3 regions of the Streptomyces sp. JL2001 genome follow, and region 3 is predicted to be linked to each of the others. Evidence: riboswitches for the same ligand, from Rfam matches in the RefSeq annotation. Region 3 holds a riboswitch; each other region holds the start of a gene.

Region 1 (4,688 bases), 4.2 Mb from region 3:
ATAACTGTGATATTTACGTGATCTCCGCTGCATCGACTTGTGACAGACGTTCGAATGCCGCTACGTTCACCGTCGTCTCAAGCAGTCAGGCGAAAGGCACTCCGTATGCGCTCCGGGAACGGACGACACCGCAGACCCAGGCAGGCCCCCGCGATCATCGTGGCCGCAGGCGTGACGGGTTCGGCCCTCGCGCTGCCACTGCTCGGCGCAGGGTCCGCCTCCGCCGCCGACGCGGCCACCTGGGACCGGGTCGCCGAGTGCGAGTCGGGCGGCCTGTGGAGCGCCGACTTCGGCAACGGGCTCTACGGCGGGCTCCAGTTCACCCAGGAGACCTGGGAGACCTACGGCGGCACGGCCTACGCGTCCCGTGCCGACCTGGCCAGCCGCTCCCAGCAGATCGCGGTCGCCGAGAAGGCGCTCGCCGCGCAGGGCACGGAGGTCTGGGCCACCTGCGCCCCGATCGCCAAGCTGACGAACGACGGCGCCGCCCCCGAGGTCGACCCGGGCACGAGCCCCGCGCCGACCACGCCGACCGCGCCCGCCAGCCAGGCGAAGCCGGGCGCCGCCAAGCCGGCCGGGACCGCCGCCACTCCCGGGGCGCCCTCCACCTCCACCACGCCGGAAACGCCCGATGCATCCGTTACGCCCGGTACGTCGGACTCGACGGGCGACCCGGGCTCCGTCGCCGGCGAGGCGGCCGGCCCGGGCAACGGCAAGCACCGCGGCGAGGCCGCCCGCGAAGAGGGCAATGCGGGCGAGGGGCAGGAAACCGGACGTCACGCCTCGCCGGCTGACGGACAGCCAGGCGGGTCGGCCGGCGAAGCCGGTTCGGAGGAATCGGGCACCACGGACACTTCGGGCGAATACACCGTCCAGCCCGGCGACAGCCTCTCCGAGATTGCACGGGAGAACGAGCTGCCCGGCGGCTGGACCGCCCTCTACGACGCCAACCGTCAGACGGTGGGCGCCGACCCGAACCTCATCCTGCCTGGTCAGAGCCTCGACCTGAGTGAGGAACCCGTGGAAACCCAGGGGTAGTTCGAGGACTTATGTCCGTTCTGTCCAAGTGAGACATGAGTCTCTTCGTCCCGCTTGGCGTGTCCTGTCCGCAAAGTTTGCTCCGATCGCCCCTCACCTGCGTAAACACCCCTCATGGGGGAGCAGGGAGGGGCGATTTGGCCGTTTTGGCCTTCTTTGAACTTCGTGAGGTCTGTGTCTACGGTCGGGACCGCTCGCCACCGCGGGCCCCGTCGACCGGTAACGCCGAATCCTGCCGCCGGCCGAGGGGAACAGTCGTCGCGCAAGCGCCGTAGGCAGGAGCGGGGGACCCAAGGTAAGTGCCGGTCCCGGCCGTTGAGACAGACGGCCGGAATCCCGGCTCGGGGTGAAGCCGCGTGCTCGTCACGTGGCCGGGCAACTCACATGGCCCGAACCCGACAGCTCACCTCGCAGGCGTCGGTGAGGAGAATTCCCATGCTGTTTTCCGCCAAGGGCAAACACCGCCGTTCCTCCAAGGCCACCCGCGCCATCGCTCTCGCCGGTGTGGCGGGCGTCGCCGTCGCCGCCCCGCTCATGACCGCCGGGTCCGCCTCGGCCGCGACCGCCTCCGAGTGGGACGCCGTCGCCCAGTGCGAGTCCGGTGGCAACTGGTCCATCAACACCGGCAACGGCTACTACGGCGGCCTGCAGTTCTCGGCCTCCACCTGGGCCGCCTACGGTGGCACCGCCTACGCGGCCAGCGCCGACCAGGCGTCGAAGTCCCAGCAGATCGCGGTCGCCGAGAAGGTCCTGGCCGGCCAGGGCAAGGGCGCGTGGCCGAGCTGCGGCGTGGGCCTGTCCGGCGCCGCGTACACCGGTGGCACCGCCGAGAGCGCCCCGGCGCCGGAGCGCAAGGCCGAGCAGCCGACCACCCGCAGCCAGCAGCGCACGGCCCCGAAGGCGACGCCGAAGAAGGCCGAGTCGAAGAAGACCGTCACCACCCCGACCGGCAAGAAGGTCAAGAAGGGCGACGGCGAGTACAAGGTCGCCGCCGGCGACACCCTGAGCAAGATCGCCGCCGCGCAGAAGGTCAAGGGCGGCTGGGAGAAGCTCTTCGAGCTCAACAAGGACGTCGTCGAGGACGCCGACCTGATCTACCCGGGCCAGCAGCTTCACCTGAAGTGACCCCGGCGGCCCGTGTGAGTCCGGCGGCTCACCCGGGTCCTGTGACCCTCCCGCGGTGACCACCCCGGCCCGGTGCGCCCTCCCCCGTGCGCGCCGGGCCGGGGTTCTTTGCGTTACCGATCGGTAGCTTCGGGTCCCTTCGCCCCTTTATGCATGCCCTCGGGTCCTTTTTCGTCCCAGGGGGCGGGCGCCCGGCTGGCCGGAGCCTCCGAGCCGGTTAGGCTCTTGTCGCAAGGCCAAGCGACCCTGCACGGCTCTTGCGTCACATCTAGCGTCACATCCCAGAAGGAGATGCTCGTGCCGTCCATCGACGTCGTCGTAGCCCGGGAAATCCTGGACTCCCGAGGCAACCCCACGGTCGAGGTCGAGGTCGGCCTCGACGACGGCAGCACCGGCCGTGCTGCCGTTCCGTCCGGCGCCTCCACCGGTGCGTTCGAGGCTCTCGAGCTCCGCGACGGTGACCCCAACCGCTACCTCGGCAAGGGTGTCGAGAAGGCCGTCCTCGCCGTCATCGAGCAGATCGGCCCGGAGCTCGTCGGCTACGACGCCACCGAGCAGCGCCTGATCGACCAGGCGATGTTCGACCTGGACGCCACCCCGGACAAGTCCTCGCTCGGCGCCAACGCCATCCTCGGCGTCTCCCTCGCCGTCGCGCACGCCGCCTCCGAGGCCTCCGACCTGCCCCTGTTCCGCTACCTCGGCGGCCCGAACGCGCACCTGCTGCCCGTTCCGATGATGAACATCCTGAACGGCGGCTCGCACGCCGACTCCAACGTGGACATCCAGGAGTTCATGATCGCGCCGATCGGCGCGGAGTCCTTCTCCGAGGCCCTGCGCTGGGGCACCGAGGTCTACCACACCCTCAAGTCCGTCCTGAAGACCAAGGGCCTGTCCACCGGTCTCGGCGACGAGGGCGGCTTCGCCCCGAACCTGGACTCCAACCGCGCCGCGCTCGACCTCATCCTCGAGGCCATCAAGCAGGCCGGCTACGTCCCCGGCAAGGACATCGCGCTCGCCCTCGACTGCGCCGCCTCCGAGTTCTACAAGGACGGCAAGTACGAGTTCGAGGGCAAGGCCCGCTCGGCCGCCGAGATGACCGAGTACTACGAGGAGCTCGTCGCCGCGTACCCGCTGGTCTCCATCGAGGACCCGCTGTTCGAGGACGACTGGGCCGGCTGGAAGGCCATCACCGAGAAGCTCGGCTCCAAGGTGCAGCTGGTCGGCGACGACCTGTTCGTCACCAACCCCGAGCGTCTGGCCCGTGGCATCGAGGAGGGCTCCGCGAACGCCCTCCTGGTCAAGGTCAACCAGATCGGCTCGCTGACCGAGACGCTGGACGCCGTCGAGCTGGCCCAGCGCAGCGGCTTCAAGTGCATGATGTCCCACCGCTCCGGCGAGACCGAGGACGTCACCATCGCCGACCTGGCCGTCGCCACCAACTGCGGCCAGATCAAGACCGGCGCCCCGGCCCGCTCCGAGCGCGTCGCCAAGTACAACCAGCTGCTGCGCATCGAGGAGATCCTCGACGACGCCGCGGTCTACGCGGGCCGCAGCGCCTTCCCGCGTTTCAAGGGCTGACGGCTTCACACCCGGCAGTTCCGGCCGTCCCCGCACTCGGTCCCGTACCGTGTGCGGGGACGGCTCTGCTTCCGCTACCGGGAAGCGCGCCCGGACGGAGCCCGGAACAGGGGAGGCGCAGACCATGGCAGCGAAGGACCGGGACCGGTTCTCGACCGCGACCCGGATCAGGCTGCTCGGCGAGCAGACCGCCGCCCGCGTCTACCGTTCCCAGACACGCCGCCAGGCGCGCCGCTCCCGGCTCACCGGCCGCGCGGCCTTCCTGGCCCTGATCGTCTGCTCGCTCGTGGTGGCGCTCGCCTACCCGATGCGGCAGTACGTCTCCCAGCGGAGCGAGATCGCCGACCAGGAGCGCCAGGCCGCCGAGGCCGCCGACCGGGTCGAGCAGCTGAGGGACGAGAAGGCCCGGCTCCAGGACCCGGCGTACGTCCGCCGCCTCGCCCGCGAGCACCTGCACTACGTCGTGCCGGGCGAGACCGGCTTCACCGTCAACGACCCCGACGCCGAGCGGGCCCGCCGCACCGAGCAGGGCGAGGCCGGACAGCCCTGGTACTCCCATCTCTGGGAGGGCGTCGACCACGCCGACGCGGCCCGCTGACCCCACGACGCGAGACAATGGCACCGCGCCGCGGCGCCCCGCGCGCCCGTCCGCCGGTCGCCCGACCACCGCACCGCACCGAACCGCCCCCGACGAGAAGACAGACGCAGGCATGCAAACGCCCCCTCCGCAGACCGCACGCACCGAGCCCACCGACGCGGACGTCGCCGCCTTCCAGGACCAGCTCGGCCGCCCGCCCCGGGGACTGCGCGCCATCGCGCACCGCTGCCCCTGCGGCAACCCGGACGTCGTCGAGACCGCGCCGCGGCTCCCGGACGGCACCCCCTTCCCCACCACGTACTACCTGACCTGCCCCCGCGCGGCCTCGGCCATCGGCACGCTGGAGGCC
Region 2 (4,688 bases), 860 kb from region 3:
GGCCTCTCGCCGGCCCATCTGTCCAGGCTGGAGACGGGCCGCCGGCAACCCTCGCTGCCCATGCTGCTCGCCCTCGCCAGGATCTACGGTACGACGGTCTCCGAGCTGCTGGGGGAGGTGCCCCCCGAGCGTGATCCGATCGTCCGGGCCGGCCGCTCCGAGCCGGTCGAGGCGGACGGCTGGATCTATCATCAGGCCGGCGGCCCCGGGCGCGCCCTGCAGGCGCTCCGGGTCCACGTGCCGTACGCCACCCGTACCGACATCGTCCGGGTCCATCCCGGCGAGGAATGGCTCCACGTCCTCGACGGCCGGGTGCGCCTCGCCCTCGGCGACGCCGTGCACGTGCTCGACCCGGGGGACAGCGCGCACTTCGACTCGCTCACCCCGCACCGCATCGGCGCCGCCACCCGCGGCGGCGCCGAGCTGCTCTTCGTCCATACCCTGATGCAGAGTCCCGCCGCCGAGCTGTGCCTCGGCGACGGGGCCCCGCATCCGCGCTGAGCCCACCGGAAGGGGCCGTCATGTCCGAAAAGTCCGCACCGATCACAGGTGAGGAGCGCGGCGAGGGCAAGTTCCCGAAGGGGCTCGTCCTGCGCCTCTTCGCCTACCTGGTGGCCGGCCACCTCTTCGCGGGCTTCCTCTATCTGCTCTTCGCGATGGGCGGGCAGAAGTAGTCCGTCGGGCCGGTCCGTGGGCCCTGCTTCCTACTGTCCGTCGAGCAGGTGCCCGCGCAGGCGCTCGCGCGTCTCGGGGGAGAGCTTCAGGCCCTGCGAGAGGTAGTCGTCGACCGTGCCCCAGGTCAGCTCGATCGTGTCGAACGCCGCCCGGATGTACTCCAGGCGCGCGTCGAACAGGGGGCTGAGCAGCTCCATCACCTCGGGCGCCATCGCGTCCGCGGAGGTGGAGCTGCGGCGCACCTTGTAGCGGCGGTGCGGGTCGTTCGACTTCAGGTAGTCCGCCTCGACGGCCTCGCGCTCGACGCCGACCGCGAGCAGCGAGATCGCGATGGAGAGGCCGGCGCGGTCCTTGCCGGCCGCGCAGTGCATCAGGGCGGGGATGCTGTCCTCGGCCATGGAGTGCAGGATCCGGCTGTGCTCGGCGGTGCGCTCCACAATCATCTTCCGGTACGAATCGGACATACGGTCGGCGGCCTTGCCGTTGCCGAGCGCCTCCCGCAGCTGCTCCAGCTCGCCGCCGCTCACCAGCTTCCAGAACTCCTTGCCGTCGGCCGGATCGTTGAGCGGGATGTTCACGTTCCGTACGCCCGGGAGCTCGACGTCCGGACCCTCGACCTTGCGGTCGGCGTGGTTGCGGAAGTCGAAGACCGTGTGCAGGCCCAGCGTCGTCAGGAAGGCCGCGTCCTCCTCGGTGGCGTGCGCGAGGTGGCCGCTGCGGAAGAGCCGCCCGAACCGAACCGACCGGCCGTCCGTGGTCGGCAGGCCACCGACGTCACGGAAGTTGCGTACCCCGCTCAGCTCGGGTTCGGTCGACGGGACCTGCGGCAGCTGCTGCGTCACGAGTGCTCCTGAGTGTCGACGATCTTTGATCGTGCGAGATCGGTTCTTGGTGCAATCATCCCGGCAGGTGGCTGGTTCGCACACCCCTCGGACGGGAATGGGTGTTCTGTCCGAATTGGGATATTAGAGATAACGCGCCCTGGTTACAGGGGAGATGAGCTGTGGCGCGTGAGCAGCGTCATAACTGTGACGGAACGTGCCTGATCGTCTTGGGCAACGGCCTTCTGGGCAAAGGGGGCCGAAGGCCCGTCATCCACGCAGGGTGACCGGAATTCCCGAAGAATTCCGGATCGGGGAATGCGGGGGGAAAGCGGTGGCTTGTTCGCGCCGACTCCGCTCGTCTACGGTCACCGTCAATCCGGTCGGACCGCCGAATCCTGCCACCGTCCGGAATTCGCACCCACCCACGTGTGGCAGGAGCGGGGGACCCAGGTAGTACGCCGATCCTTCAGGTCAGGACGGCTCGGGGTGAAGTCGCGCGAAGGCGCGACCGGACATCTCCAGTCCGAACCCGACAGCTCACCTCGCAGGCGACGGAGAGGAATTCGCCATGCCCGCGAAGGGTAAGCACCGCCGTCCCAAGGTCAACCCGATCAGCCGTGGATTCGTCGCCGCCGGCGCCGGTGGCGCCGTCGTCGCCCTGCCGCTCCTCGGTGCGACCGGAGCCCACGCCGCCGAGCAGGCCGCCCCGGCCCAGGCGCCGCAGCAGGCCGTCACCGCCGCGGCCGCCACCCCGGCCCAGGCCCCCGCCGCGGCCCCCGCGGCCAAGGCCAAGCCCCGTACCTACTCCGTCGTCGCCGGCGACTACCTGTCCAAGATCGCCGCCGAGCACCACCTCGCGGGCGGCTGGAAGAAGCTCTACTCCGACAACCGCCAGGTCGTCGGCGGGAACCCCTCGCTGATCTTCCCGGGCATGAAGCTCACCCTCGGCGCGAAGTCGACGGCCAAGGCCCCCGCGCCCAAGGCCGCCCCGAAGGCCCCCGCCAAGAAGGCCACCGCCAAGAAGGCGTCCGCCGAGACCCGCAGCTCCCGCAGCAGCGAGCGTCCCGCCGTCCAGTCCACGGCCCCGGCCGCGCAGAGCGCGCCGTCCACCCCGTCCACCGGCTCCGGCTGGGTCGCCCCGGTCGGCGGCGGCATCGGCACCCCGTACCGCGCCTCCGGCTCCATGTGGTCCTCCGGCTACCACACCGGTGTCGACTTCATCGCCTCCTCCGGCACCTCGGTGAAGGCCGTCGGCCCCGGCACGGTCTACTCCGCCGGCTGGAGCGGCGCCTACGGCAACGAGGTCGTCATCCAGCACGCCGACGGCACGTACTCGCAGTACGCCCACCTCTCCTCCCTCTCCGTCTCCGCCGGCCAGACCGTCGCGGGCGGCGACCAGATCGGCCTGTCCGGCTCGACCGGCAACTCCAGCGGTCCGCACCTGCACTTCGAGATGCGCACCGGGCCGAGCTACGGCTCGGACATCGACCCGCTGGCCTACCTCCGGGAGCACGGCGTCAACGTCTGATCCTCGACGCCCCGTCAGGCCCGGCACGTCACGTGCCGGGCCTCGGGGGTGTCGTGCCGACCCCGCGGAACCTGCCGCGTATTCCGGCTTGGCGCAATCTTGACCGGTGGCGTATCTCACCCGTCGTCAACCCCGCCCTACGGTCGCGTAGGTCACATCCGTAAGGGAAAGATGTGTTCTCGTGGCAGACGATTCGAGATCAACAGACGCGCACGTATTCGGGTCGTACGCGGCGATCGGTGACAGCTTCACCGAGGGCGTAGGGGACCCGGGGCCCGACGGGGCGTACGTCGGCTGGGCGGACCGTTTCGCGGTCCTGCTCGCCGACCAGCTGCCCGAGCACGACGCATTCCGATACGCCAACCTCGCCGTACGCGGCCGGCTCCTCGACCAGATCGTGGCGGAGCAGGTGCCCCGCGCGAAGCAACTCGCCCCCGACCTGGTGACCTTCTGCGCCGGCGGGAACGACATCATCCGCCCCGGCACCGACCCCGACGACGTCGCCGAGCGCTTCGAGCGTGCCGTCGCCGACCTGACCTCCGCCGTCGGCACCGTGATGGTGACCACCGGCTTCGACACCCGCGACGTCCCCGTACTGCGGCACCTGCGCGGCAAGATCGCCACCTACACGGCGCACGTCCGGTCCGTGGCCGACCGCTACGGCTGCCCGGTCCTCGACCTGTGGTCGCTCAAGTCCGTCCAGGACAGGCGGGCCTGGGACGACGACCGGCTGCACCTGTCGCCCGAGGGGCACACCCGGGTCGCGCTGCGCGCCGCCCAGGTCCTCGGCATGGACGTGCCGGCCGACCCCGACCAGCCGTGGCCGCCGCTGCCGCCGCGCGGCCCGCTGGAGGTCCGCCGGGACGACATCCACTGGGCCCGGGAGTACCTGGTGCCGTGGATCGGGCGCCGGCTGCGGGGCGAGAGCTCGGGGGACCACGTCGCGGCCAAGCGCCCGGACCTCATGCCTCTCTGAGGGCTGTCCCGTAGTCCGCGGTGGGTCGGCGCACGGCGTCGGATGCGGTGCATCGCAAGGCGGAGGGTCGTCCTCATACCGGGCGTGTTCGGGCGACCGGACAGCGCAGCGTGGTGCCGAAGCCGGCGTCGTGCGCCCGCCGGGGATTACGGGACAGCCCTGAGAACTCCTGACGAAATGCCCTGGACGCCTCACTCGCTCTCGGCTCGTGGACCTGTCGCATAGGCCAGCGGCGGCGCGATCGCCCATACGTCGGCCTGCTCCGCCACCCACAGCCCGATGAACAGCGCGGCGGTCGCCTCCAACAGTCCGGCGCGGTCCAGCCCGCCCCCCGCCACCGGCTCGCAGCCCATGTCCCGCACCAACGTGCGTGCCAGCGCGAGTGCCGCCTCGTCGTCCCCGCAGATCGGAACGGTCAAGGGCTGACCGTCGAAGACCGGCGGGGTCATTCGCCACACGCTCTCGTGACAGAGGTTGAATGCTTTGACGACGTGCACGCCCGGTACCGCCGCAGCCAGTCGGCGCGCTGCCGAGGGGCCGCCTTCCGTGAGCAGCCGGAAGCCGGGCCCGACCGGATTGGCGCAGTCGAGCAGGACCTTCCCCTTCAGCGTCGGCTGAAGCTCCCTGACGACGTCCGCTCCCGCGCCGTACGGCAACGCGGCCAGCACCGCCTCGCCGAAGTCGG
Region 3 (4,688 bases):
CCGGGGTAGAGGAACAGCTCGGCCCGCTCCGTGGCGGCGACGAGCGCGCGGGCCGCGTCGAGATCGCCGTCGCCGACGAAGAACTCGTCCGCGTCCATGCCGTGCACCTGGACGGGGACGTCGTCGGGCCAGGCAGCGCCGAACTCGGTGACGGGGACGCAGGCGTCGAACAGGAGCGCGCCACGGGCGCCCGGCCTGGTCTGCGCCAACTGCTGGGCGGGCAGCACCCCGAGGGAGAAGCCGGCGAGGACGAGCCCGGCCGGCAGCGGTTCGGCGGCGCGGGCGCCCCGCTCCACGATCGTGCCGAAGCCGATGGCCTGGACGTGGCCGACGCCTTCCTCCAGGGTGTCGAACGTCCGCCCGTCGTACAGGTCGGGGACGTGCACGGTGTGGCCGTGCCGGCGGAGGGTGTCGGCGAAGGCCGTGACGCCCGGCGTCAGTCCCTGTGCGTGGTGGAAGAGCAGTACCTCGGCCATGCGGGTCCCTTCTCGTGGGCGGGCCGGCCCCGGCGGCACAGACCCGGCGCCGTGCTAGCCCCGGCCGCCGTGCGGTTCAGGTCCGGCGGGCCAGCAGGTAGACGCGGCGGGTGTCGACCTCGTGAGCGTAGTGGCCGCGCTCCATCCGCATCTCCACGGTGAACCCGGCGTCGGCGAGGAGTCCGCTCACCCGGGAGGGGTCCAGGAAGCGGAAGTCGACGTCCACCTCGTGTCCCCACCACTCGTCCAGGTGCCGCACTTCCTCGCCCTGATGGAAGGAGACCAGGAGCAGCCCGGTGGGGCGCAGGACGCGGTGCGCCTCGGCGAAGGCGCGGCCGAGCTCGTCGGGGGCGACGTGGATGACGGAGTAGAGGGCGACGGCCGCGTCGAACTCGCCGTCCTCGGCGGGCAGCGCGAGCAGGTCGCCCTCCCGGAACGCCGCCTCGGGATGGCGTCGGGCGGCGGTCGCGACCATGCCCGGGGAGAGGTCGATGCCGACGGCCCGCGCGCCGTGGGCGGCGAGCCAGCCGGTCACGTGCCCGGGTCCACAGCCGAGGTCGGCGACGGCGGCCCCCTGCCCGGCCTCTTCGAGGAGTGCGCCGAGCAGGGCCCGGTCGAGCGGCTTCCCGTCCAGTTCGTTGCCGAGCCGGTCGGCGTACTCCTCCGCCACGGTGTCGTAACTCCGCCGGACGGCCGCGTGGTCCACGTGATCCCCCATGTCCCCAGCATCCCACGGGCCCATGACCGGAGGCAGCCCGGTCGTGCGACCCCGCGGTCGCGCGCCGGCACCCTTCTCGGGCCTGACCGCCCCGGGCCGGCGACGTGACGTCAGCGGGGGTCGGGCACGGGCGCCGGATCGGGAGCCGGCGCCGGGGGTCCTCCAGGTCGTCGACCGGACGGTGAACACCTCCGCGCCGCTGCTGCGGACCCCCCTTCGGTCGCGACAGATCGTAGGGAGGTCACGACCGCCCCCGCAGCCGGACGGGAGACCTCGTGGCACGAGGGACCGGAGGGGTGTCCGGGACGCGGATCCGGGCAAGCGGAGAGGCCCTGGACGGCGAGTCGTCACATCGGCGCGCATAAAAGGCCATAAAACGACCACCCACCCCATGAGCATCAATCTTCTTTTGCTCGGAATTATGGGGTGATGTCGGACATTTCTTTCAGGTGACATGGCTCACGGGGCATCGGCCGTCATACCCGCCGTCGGGCCCCATCTCCCCCTGATTCAGGGAAGTTCGGGGCTTCACGGGCCTCCGCGACGCCGTTTATCACATCGTCGAGACGCCTTGTTTCCGACGGTATTCCTCGCCTACGGTCACCTCCATTCGGATGGAACGCCGAATCCTGCCACCATCCGCAATTCCCACTATTCACCGCCGGCAGGAGCGGGGGACCCAAGTATTCGCCGGTCCGGATTCCGGAACGGCTAGGGGTGAAGTCGCACGTGTGCGGCCGGGCATCTCCAGCCCGAACCCGACAGCTCACCCCGCAGGCTCCGGAGAGGAATCCGTCATGCCTGCAAACGGTAAGCACCGACGCCCGAAGCGCCGTCCGCTCGCCCGCGGTATCGCCCTCGCGAGCACGGGTGGAGCGGCACTGGCCCTCCCTCTCGTCGCCTCCGCGACCGCCCACGCCGCCCCCCGCACCGCCCCCGAGATCACTCCGGCCATTGCCACGGCGAACGCGGCAGCAAATGTGTCGCAAAAGATCACGGAATCGCTGCCGGCGGCGCCTGCCGCAGCTCCCAAGACTTACACCGTCGTGCCGGGCGATTCTCTTTCGATGATCGCCTACGAGCAGGGTGTCCGGGGCGGCTGGAAGGTTCTCTACCGCGCCAACCACGCTGCGGTCGGTGACAATCCGTCACTCATTCACCCGGGTCTCAAGCTGACGCTGCACCGCAATTCCGCGGCGCCGCAGCCCAAGTCCCCCGCTCCCGCGCAGAAGTCGAAGGCCGCCAAGCCGGCGAAGTCCTCGTCCGCCGACCGGGCCAGCCGTTCCCAGCAGCGCACCGCGCCCGCGCCGCAGGCCCGGCAGACCCAGCAGGCGGCTCCGGCCGCCGCCCCCGCCGCCGCCGTGAAGAGCTACACGAACGACCTCGACGGCTGGATCCGGGAGTCCCTGGACGTGATGGCCCAGCACGGCATCCCCGGCTCCTACGAGGGCATCCACCGCAACATCATGCGCGAGTCCTCCGGCAACCCGCAGGCCATCAACAACTGGGACTCCAACGCCGTCGCCGGCACTCCCTCGAAGGGCCTGCTCCAGGTCATCGAGCCCACCTTCCTGGCGTACCACGTGCCCGGCACGTCCATGGACATGTACGACCCGGTCGCCAACATCACGGCCGCGTGCAACTACGCCGCCGACAAGTACGGCTCCATCGACAACGTCTTCGGCGCCTACTGACGGGGCCACGGCGCCTCCTGACGGGCGCGCCGGCCCATACGACGGGGAAGGCCCCGACCGCTCGGGGGTCGGGGCCTTCCTCGCGTGCCGGGCCCGTCGTCGGGGCCTGCGGCGCGGGCCGCCTACAGCACGCCCCGCCGCCACTCCCGGACGAGCAGGTGGCCGAGGTAGAGCCCGCCGATGGCCATCGTGTAGATGCCCACGGGCAGGTTGTCGAGGTACGGCATCTGCTGGGCGGCAAGGTCGGCGAGGACCAGCAGCAGGGCACCCACCAGCATGGACAGGGCGAGCTGGGGACCGGACCCGCGCGACAGCCGCTTGGCGATCTGGGGGGCGGTCAGGGAGATGAAGGCGATCGGTCCGGCCACGCTCACGGCGGCGGCCGACAGCACGATCGCCAGGGTGACCGCCGCGGTCTTGGTCCGCCCGGGACGGCCGCCCAGCGCGGCGGCGGTGTCGTCGCCCATCTCCCCGATGCCGATGTCCCGCGAGAGCAGGGCGGCGAACGGAAGAACCACGGCCAGCACGAGCCAGATCGTGGTCGCGTCGTCCCACGAGCGGGCGGACAGGCTGCCGTTGACGTAGGCGCTCAGGACCGTCGCCTTGTCCCGTTCCACCGCGTACACGACGTACTGGATGACGGCGACCGCCATGGCCGAGACACCGATGCCGGCGACGACGAGGCGCACCGGGTTGCGGAAGCCCGTCCCGGTCGACACGTAGACGAGCACCATGGCCAGGACCGCGCCGAGGAGCGCGCCGACCGGGACCGGTACGACGTCCGGCAGGAGCAGGGCGACGATGGCCGCGCCGGCTCCGGCGCCCGCGCCCAGCCCGATGACGTCCGGGCTGCCGAGCGGGTTGCGGGTGACCGACTGGAACAGCGCGCCGGACAGGCCGAACGCGGCGCCGGTGCCGATGCCGACGACCAGACGCGGTCCGCGCAGCCGGTTCAGGACGAAGGCGTTCTTGCCCTCCGCGCCTCCCAGCAGGGCCGTGGGGAGGTCGGGCAGCCGGATGCCGAGGCGGCCCAGGGTGAGGGTGGCCACCGCTCCGACGACGATCAGCAGCAGCAGGCCGAGGGCCAGGACGACGGTGGAGGTGCGGATCGGCAGCGACACCGCGCCGCCGATCCGGAGCACGTGCCGGCGCGGCGCCGTCCTGACGGGGGCGGGCGCCGGGGCCTGACGGGCGCTCATGCGCTTCCTCTCATCCTGCGGACCGCCAGCAGCAGCGCGGGCGCCCCGATGAACGCGGTGATGACACCGACCATGACCTCCTGCGGGCGCAGCAGCACGCGTCCGACGACGTCGGCGGAGAGCAGCAGCGCGGGACCGACGAGAGCGGAGAAGAGGATCTGCAGGCGGAAGTCGACGCCGACGAGGGCCCGTACGAGGTGGGGCACGGCGAGGCCGACGAAGGCGATGGGTCCGACGGCCGCGGTGGCCGCCGCGCTCAGCAGGGTCGCCGCGAGCAGTCCGGCCGCCTTGACCCGTGCCGGGCGGGCGCCGAGGGAGGTCGCGCTGTCGTCGCCCAGTGCCGTCACGTTGAGACCGGGGGCGATCACGAGGGCGACGAGGAGGCCGACGGCGGCGAACGGCAGGACCGACCAGAAGACGTCGAAGTCCCGGCCGCCGAGGGCTCCGACGACCCAGTAGCGGTAGCTGTCGAAGACGCGCGGCCGGCTCAGGGTGACGGCCTGGATGAAGGCCGCGAGGACGGCGGAGAGGACCGCGCCGGCCAGCACGAGGCGGGCCGGGCCGGCGCTGGTACCGGCGGACCCGATGACGTGGACGACGA

Evidence for each region. Region 3 has a riboswitch for cyclic di-AMP ahead of ACE1OA_RS02165 (LysM peptidoglycan-binding domain-containing protein). Riboswitches for the same ligand answer to the same signal wherever they lie in the genome.
Region 1: another riboswitch for cyclic di-AMP. It lies ahead of ACE1OA_RS20745 (transglycosylase family protein); the one in region 3 lies ahead of ACE1OA_RS02165 (LysM peptidoglycan-binding domain-containing protein).
Region 2: another riboswitch for cyclic di-AMP. It lies ahead of ACE1OA_RS05805 (LysM peptidoglycan-binding domain-containing M23 family metallopeptidase); the one in region 3 lies ahead of ACE1OA_RS02165 (LysM peptidoglycan-binding domain-containing protein).

Annotation. Positions count from the first base shown of each region.
Region 1 is NZ_CP169421.1:4,643,832-4,648,519, forward strand. Features, by position in the region: gene ACE1OA_RS20740 (transglycosylase family protein) at 106-1,038, shown strand; cyclic di-AMP (ydaO/yuaA leader) riboswitch at 1,296-1,470, shown strand; gene ACE1OA_RS20745 (transglycosylase family protein) at 1,474-2,163, shown strand; gene eno (phosphopyruvate hydratase) at 2,455-3,741, shown strand; gene ACE1OA_RS20755 (FtsB family cell division protein) at 3,866-4,339, shown strand; gene ACE1OA_RS20760 (DUF501 domain-containing protein) at 4,452-4,688, shown strand, end outside.
Region 2 is NZ_CP169421.1:1,329,823-1,334,510, reverse strand. Features, by position in the region: gene ACE1OA_RS05820 (helix-turn-helix domain-containing protein) at 1-501, shown strand, start outside; gene ACE1OA_RS05815 (DUF6126 family protein) at 522-674, shown strand; gene ACE1OA_RS05810 (tyrosine-protein phosphatase) at 705-1,517, opposite strand; cyclic di-AMP (ydaO/yuaA leader) riboswitch at 1,909-2,065, shown strand; gene ACE1OA_RS05805 (LysM peptidoglycan-binding domain-containing M23 family metallopeptidase) at 2,068-3,027, shown strand; gene ACE1OA_RS05800 (SGNH/GDSL hydrolase family protein) at 3,209-4,003, shown strand; gene ACE1OA_RS05795 (NADPH-dependent F420 reductase) at 4,195-4,688, opposite strand, start outside.
Region 3 is NZ_CP169421.1:471,979-476,666, forward strand. Features, by position in the region: gene ACE1OA_RS02155 (dienelactone hydrolase family protein) at 1-476, opposite strand, end outside; gene ACE1OA_RS02160 (class I SAM-dependent methyltransferase) at 553-1,194, opposite strand; cyclic di-AMP (ydaO/yuaA leader) riboswitch at 1,805-1,987, shown strand; gene ACE1OA_RS02165 (LysM peptidoglycan-binding domain-containing protein) at 1,992-2,888, shown strand; gene ACE1OA_RS02170 (FecCD family ABC transporter permease) at 3,011-4,087, opposite strand; gene ACE1OA_RS02175 (FecCD family ABC transporter permease) at 4,084-4,688, opposite strand, start outside.